2 regions of the Micrococcus sp. GbtcB5 genome follow, and region 1 is predicted to be linked to the other one. Evidence: predicted binding sites of a transcription regulator. Region 1 holds the regulator's gene; the other holds the start of a gene.

Region 1 (3,405 bases):
ACGACGACCATCGCGCCGGGCCCGCCGGCGGCCTCGTTCTCCGCCTGCGCGGCGTACACGGCCTCGATGGTCGCCAGGTCCAGGGCGGTGCCCGTCGGGTTGTTGGGCGAGGCCAGGAAGACGACGTGCGGGCGGTGCTCCCGCACCATGGCCGCCGCGTGCTCGGCGCTGAGGGTGTGGTCCGCGGCGCGGCCGCCGTCCACGAACCCGGTGTCCGTGCCGCCGGCCAGCAGCGGGTACATGGAGTACGAGGGCAGGAAGCTCAGCAGTGTCCGCCCGGGGCCGCCGAAGGCCTGGAGGATCTGCTGCAGGATCTCGTTGGAGCCGTTGCCGGCCCAGACGTGGTCCGCCGTGAGGCCGTGGCCGAGGTAGCCGGCGAGCGCACGTCGCAGCCCCGTGAACTCGCGGTCCGGGTAGCGGTTCAGCCCCCCGGCGACAGCCGCGACCCGCTCGGCGATGGCGGTGGCGACCTCCTCCGGCACCGGGTGCGTGTTCTCGTTGGTGTTGAGCATGTACGGCACGTCCAGCTGGGGTGCGCCGTAGGGGCTCAGGCCGCGGAGGTTCTCACGCAGGGGCAGAGAGCTGAGGTCGGTCATGGCCGCCAGTCTAGGAACCGTGGAGGGCGAGGCCCGCCGTGCGTCACCGCGTGGCCGGGACGAACAGCTCCTCGCCCGGGGCGGGGGCCCGGCCCTCGAGTCCGTTGAGCTCGTCGATCGCGGCGATCACCTCGTAGACGTCCGCCTCCGGAGCCACCGTGGTGGCGATGGTCCACAGGCTGTCCCCGGGCATGACCGTGACGGACTGGGTGGCAGGCCCCGCGGTGTCCGCGGACACCGCGGCGGGCGACAGCAGCACACCCAGGAAGAAGGCGGCCGCCAGCGTGGTGGCCACGGCCGCGGCGATCACGGGGATCCCCCGCAGCACGAGGCGGCCGCGGCGGGTCAGACGGATGGTGGCCGGACGCGGCCGCGCGGTCGCGGGCGAGCCGGCGAACTGGGCGGTGGTGAGCGTCATGGTGTCCTCCTCCGGGGCGAGTGCCCTCCAGGCGATCGAACATCTGTTCGAATCCGTTCGAGTACTTTTCTAGCACAGGTGTTCGAGACACGCCACGACGAGATCGAACATATCTTTGAATGAGAGGCGGCTCTCCTCTAGGCTCGAGGCGATGCACGGACGCCCCGGAACGCCCCCGGGGACCGCCAGGACACAGGCAACCAGCGGGGGCGGACACGGTAAGCGCCCGGACGGCAGCCGGACGCCGGAACACGAGGCCGGCCACCATCACCCCCGGGAGAACGGACGGCAGCCATGAGCACCACCGACGATCAGCCGGCGGCGCGCGCGCCGCTCACCGACCGCCAGCGGCGGATCGTGCAGACCATCCGGGACGCGATCGCCGACCACGGCTACCCGCCCTCCATGCGCGAGATCGGCGACGCCGCGGGCCTGGCCTCGCTCTCCTCCGTCACGCACCAGCTGGGCCGTCTCGAGCGGCACGGCTACATCCGGCGCGACCCCGGACGCCCGCGTGCCCTCGAGGTGCTGCTCGACGTGGACGGCACCCCGCTGGGCGAGGCCGCCTCCCCCGCCGCTGCGCCGTCGTCGCAGGTCTCCACGATCCCCGCGTGGCACACCGGCACGGACGAGGCGGACAGCGTGCCGGTCCCCTGGGTCGGCCGCATCGCGGCGGGCGGCCCCGTCCTGGCCGAGCAGCAGGTCGAGGACGTCATGGCGATCCCGCGACGCCTCACGGGCGAGGGCGAGCTGTTCATGCTGCGTGTCACGGGTGACTCGATGGTGGACGCCGCGATCTGCGACGGCGACTGGGTGGTGGTGCGCCGGCAGGAGACGGCGGAGAACGGCGACATCGTCGCGGCCCTCCTCGACGACGAGGCCACCGTGAAGACCTTCCGCCGCCGTGACGGGCACACCTGGCTCCTCCCCCAGAACACGGCCTACGAGCCCATCCTCGGCGATCACGCCACCGTGATGGGGCGGGTCGTCACGGTCCTGCGTTCGCTCTGACCGGCTCCCTCCGGCCGGGCCGACGGCCCGAGGCCGAGCGAGGTCAATCGCCCGAGGCGAGCCGTGCCAGCACCCCGCGGACGACGTCGCGGTCCGTGGTGCGCCAGAAGTCCGGCAGGGCGCTCGTGATGTAGCCGCCGTACCGCTCGGTGGCCAGGCGGGGGTCCAGCACGGCCACCACGCCGCGGTCCGTCACGGAGCGCACGAGGCGCCCGGCGCCCTGGGCCATGCGCACGGCCGCATGCGTGGCGGAGATCCGCATGAACCCGTTGCCGCCGTGCCGGGCGACGTCCCGGGTGCGGGCCTGGGAGAGCGGGTCGTCCGGCCGCGGGAACGGGATGCGGTCGATCACCACGAGCCGCAGCGAGTTCCCCGGCACGTCCACGCCCTGCCACAGGCTCATGGTCCCGAACAGGGACGTGTCCGGCTCCTCGGAGAACTGGCGCACGAGGGCGGAGAGGGTCGCGTCCCCCTGGCACAGGATCGTGGTCTTCGGCCCGAGCCGACGGCGCATCTCGGCGGCGGCGTCCTCGGCCGCCCGGCGCGAGGAGAACAGGCCGAGGGCCCCACCCCGCGACGCCCTCAGGAGCGCCTCGAGCTCATCGAGGGACTCGGGCGAGGCCGTGCGGCCGGGCCGGGGCAGGTGCCGGGCCACGTAGAGCACCCCCTGACGCGGGTAGTCGAAGGGGCTGCCGACGTCGAGGGCCTCGAACTTCGGGGCGTCCGGGCCGGCCAGGCCCACGTCGCCGGCCACCGAGTCGAACCGGCGCTCCCCCGAGCCCACGGTGAGCGTGGCGGAGGTGAGCACCGTCGTCGCCTTGCCGAACAGGCCCTCCCGCAGCTTGCCGGCCACCGAGAGCGGGGCCACGTAGAGCTGGGGCGGGTCGGTCTCGTCCCCCGGCTGCCAGCCCACGCCGGGCTCGAAGTGGCCGGGGCGGGTGGCCCACAGCACCTCGGGGAAGTCGGCCTCGGGCCGGGCGGCGAGCATGCGCTCCACCACCTCGAGGACCTCGAGGATCCGCGAGCGCGCCATCTGCCGTCCGCCGTCGGCGTCGGCCTCCTTGTCCTTGTCCTGGCCGAGGTCGGACAGGCACTGACGCGCGGCCATGAGGACGCCGGTGAGGGCCTGCTCCTGCACCTCGTCCGGGCCCGCGGCGATCAGGCCGGACGGGGTGTCCGTGAACGCGCGGTCCAGGGCCGCCCCGGCCTCGATCAGATCCTCGACGGCCACGGTGGTGTGGCGGCGCAGCGAGGTGGCCGCGCCGTGCACGATCGACCCGGACAGCTGCCCGGTGACCGCACCGGTCACCCGGTCCTGCAGCTCGTGGGCCTCGTCCACGACGACGGCCGAGTACGCCGGCAGGACCGCGAGCCCCTCGA
Region 2 (3,405 bases), on a different contig from region 1:
AGCGGGCGAGGAGGCCGGTGCGGGTGCGCTCGCGCAGCACGTGCTCCGGGGGGCCGTCGATGCCGATGACGGCGGCCTCGGGGACGCGGGGCACGCCCCAGCCGAGGTCTGTCTCGGGGTCGAGCGCGCAGGCCTCGGCAAGGCTGCGGGTGGCCTCGAGCAGGGCGGCGGGTCGGTCGTCGGCGGCGGCGGCGACCTCGTGGGCGATGCGGTGCATGGCGGCGGTGGACTTGAGCCAGCCCTGCCCGTTGGGTTGCAGGTCGTGGAGGGCGTCGAGGGAGCTGAGGGCACGGACGGCGTCGAGGACGTCCGCGGTGGCGGCACCGTCCGGGGCCGCGTAGCGCACGGCGTTGGTCAGGACGGCGGGGATGCGGGCCTGGCGGGCGGCGCGGAGGGTCTTCACGGCGTGCCCGGTGTCGAGGCGGCGGCCGGGGGCGGAGAGGTGGGTGACGACGTCGGCGTGGGGGCTGCCTGCGGGCAGGGCCGCCTTCCAGCGGTGCAGGGCGGCGAGGCCGGCCGCGTACCGGCGGCGGGCCAGGTGGCGGCCGACGTCCGAGTCCGGGCCGAGGAGGACGAACAGCTCGGGGGTGGGCGGGTTGTCCCGGTTGGCGGCGGTGGGGACACGGCCGGCCGCCGCGGCGGCGAGCTCGGCGACGCTGGCCCAGGGGCTGCCACCTGCCGCTCCCCCGGTGGTGCGGGCGTGGGCGGCGGAGACGAGCTCGCACAGGGAGCGGTAGCCGGAGCCGTGGCAGCCTCCTCGGGCCAGCACGACCACGCGGCCGGCGTCCTCGTCCTCGCTCCACCGGACGGCCAGGTCCACGCCCACGATCGGGGTGATGCCGTGGCGCAGGCAGGCGCCCACGTGTTTGGCCATGCCGTAGAGCCCGTCCCGGTCGGTGCAGGCCAGCAGGTCCATGTCCGCGGCCGCGGCGGCGGCCACGAGGTCCTCGGGCCAGCTGACCCCGTAGTGGGCGCTGAACGCGGAGGCGACGTGCAGGTGGGCGAAGGGTGCGACGGTGCGTCCGGCCGCGGCGGCCCGGCTCATGCCGACCGCCTCAGATCCTGGGCGTGCTCGTGGACGCGCACGAGCCGCCACCGGCCGGAGTCCAGGTGGTGGGCGACGTCGAGGGTCTGCAGGGGCGCGGCGCCGGCCCGGGCCAGGCGGACCTGCAGCCGCCACATCTCGTGGTCCACGAGACCGGCGCCGCGGCCCTTCTCCGCGCGGACCTCCTCCGCCCACCAGCGGCGCCGCTCGAACCAGCGCATGGGGCGCTCTGCGAGGACGTAGTCCCGCCCGTTCCAGCGCAGCCCCTGCGGGGTGCCGTCTGCCCCGCACTCCACCGCCACCGACTGTGTGAGGACTCCCATTCTGCTTCTCTCCCTGTGCACTGCTGACCGGACCGACGACGGGGTGCCGTCGGGCGATGGGAGCGCGGCCCGTCCGGCGGACCGGACGCGGGGAAGAAGTGGGAAGGTGGGGCCGCACCCCCGATCGTACTCGAACATGTGTTCGAATGCGATGGGTGCGAACGTAGGGCAGCCGCCGGACACGTTAAGGACGCATGACCCCGAGACGGGCGAGGCCGGGAACGCCCTTTCGTGAGGCCGGCTGACCGAGTCCTGGCCGTGGGTCTCGAACCCGACCCTGGGGCGCACATGCACGAGAAAATCGTCTCTGGGCCGGAAGAAGTGCGCCGGCACGGCCCTGTGGACAATGCGAGCAGGACCACAATCCGTCTGCGTATACTCCGAACCAACCGGGCCTCGCATACCACGGGCACCGCACTGCGGGATCAGCGCGGGAGGCGCGGACACACGACGGACATCCAGTTGGAGGGGAAATGTCTCTCACCGCACCCGGGCGCGCCCTGCGCCGCCACCGATTCGCCCAGGCCGGCACGCTCAGCGTGGCCTTGGCGCTCACGCTGACCGCCTGCGGCGGGCAGTCCGAGCCCGCCGAGTCGTCGACGACGTCGCCCTCGTCCGCCAAGCCCGCCGTCGAGACGTCCGCGCCCGCGAGCACGAGCGCGACCGCGGGCGTCAGCTCATCCCCCACGGCCACGGAGAGCGGGTCCGGCGAATACGTGCCCGCGTCTGCCGACGGCCCCGCGCGGAACGTGCCCAAGCCGGAGATGCCCGCCGCCATGAAGGAAGAGACCAAGGAGGGCGCCGAGGCGGCGATTCGCTACTTCTGGGAGGCCATTTACTACACCGACCAGACCGGGGAAACTGCTGATTTTGATTCGACATACAGCGAATACTGCGAGCTTTGCCAAGCCGTATCCGACTCAACTGCCCAGCACTACAAAGAAGGTGGCTGGTCAACGGGAGAGCACACCTCGATCAAATCGTTAACTCTCACCCCGTCAGAGTTTGGCTACACCGCTACTCTTGTTCGTGACGCATCCGCTGTAGATGTCTTCGACTCACAGGGCGTTAGAGACGACTCTGCCAGTGGGGCGGAAACTCACGACGAGACCTGGCTGGCCGACGTAGTCTACGAACCCTCCAAGGGCCACTGGGTGATCGATGAAATGCAAAATCAACAGGATGCGCAATAATGCTTTCTATCTCGCGTATTCTGATTGCAATAGCAACTGCCTGCATCGCCCTAACGCTGATTCAAGCGCCATCGGCGCACGCACAGCGCGCGAATACCTGCACCGATGTTCCCATTAGCGGCAAGCGAGAAGACGTCGAATTTAGGATTCGAACGCAGTGCAAGAAACAGTCGCGAACACAGCCCCCTCAGCCGGCCTCCGAACCGGTATCCGAAGTTACCGCTCCAGGAGCCAGAGAAAAGCCGGCAATCGAGCAGCGCACTGTAGACGCCTGTTTCCCGAATCAAGAAAACAATTCCGATTTTGGGACGTGTCGCGAACAGACCGAGGCCTTTTGCCCAGAAGGGGCATGGGTACGTGAGCAGTTCGTCGACACAACTCGCCCAGATAGGGATCCCTACTACAGCCGGCCGGAATGCGTTACTGCGGTTTCGCCAGGCCCAGCAACAGACGGCGCCCCGCCCGTCTCCATCGACGAGGTCCGCACGCTCCTCGTGCTGAAGCCTGAGATCCGGTCGGACAATGGCGGACGCGGGATCCGCAATGCGGAGACCAACTTCTACGCAGACGCCGAGACGCGCACGCTCGTCACCACCCTCAACGGGGTCGAGGTCGAACTCCGCGCCACGCCGGTGAGCTTCCGCTGGGACTACGGGGACGGGTCCCCCACCAAGACCACCTCGGTCGCAGGCCAGAGCCAGCCGGAGTTCAACGTCCCCACCCCCACGAGCCACGTGTACGAGGACACCGGGCAGTACACGGTCCGCCTCACCACCGTCTACATCGGCGAATACCGGGAGGCCGGGGGCGAGTGGGTGCTCATCCCGGGCACCATCAGCCTCGA

The links. The regulator LexA, encoded in region 1, represses DNA repair genes until DNA is damaged. The targets are predictions, from matches to a motif close to TCGAACANNTGTTCGA.
Region 2: the regulator LexA is predicted to act here: its motif matches at 1,499-1,514, upstream of KVS67_RS08375 (DUF6504 family protein).

The regions. Positions count from the first base shown of each region.
Region 1 is NZ_JAGXJK010000001.1:34,312-37,716, reverse strand. It holds gene KVS67_RS00170 (histidinol-phosphate transaminase) at 1-596, opposite strand, end outside; gene KVS67_RS00165 (LysM peptidoglycan-binding domain-containing protein) at 640-1,014, opposite strand; gene lexA (transcriptional repressor LexA) at 1,309-2,025, shown strand; gene KVS67_RS00155 (ATP-dependent DNA helicase) at 2,069-3,405, opposite strand, start outside.
Region 2 is NZ_JAGXJK010000019.1:20,358-23,762, reverse strand. It holds gene KVS67_RS08380 (DNA polymerase III subunit alpha) at 1-1,045, opposite strand, end outside; gene KVS67_RS08375 (DUF6504 family protein) at 1,042-1,368, opposite strand; gene KVS67_RS08370 (DUF6318 family protein) at 1,842-2,561, shown strand; gene KVS67_RS08365 (PKD domain-containing protein) at 3,056-3,405, shown strand, end outside.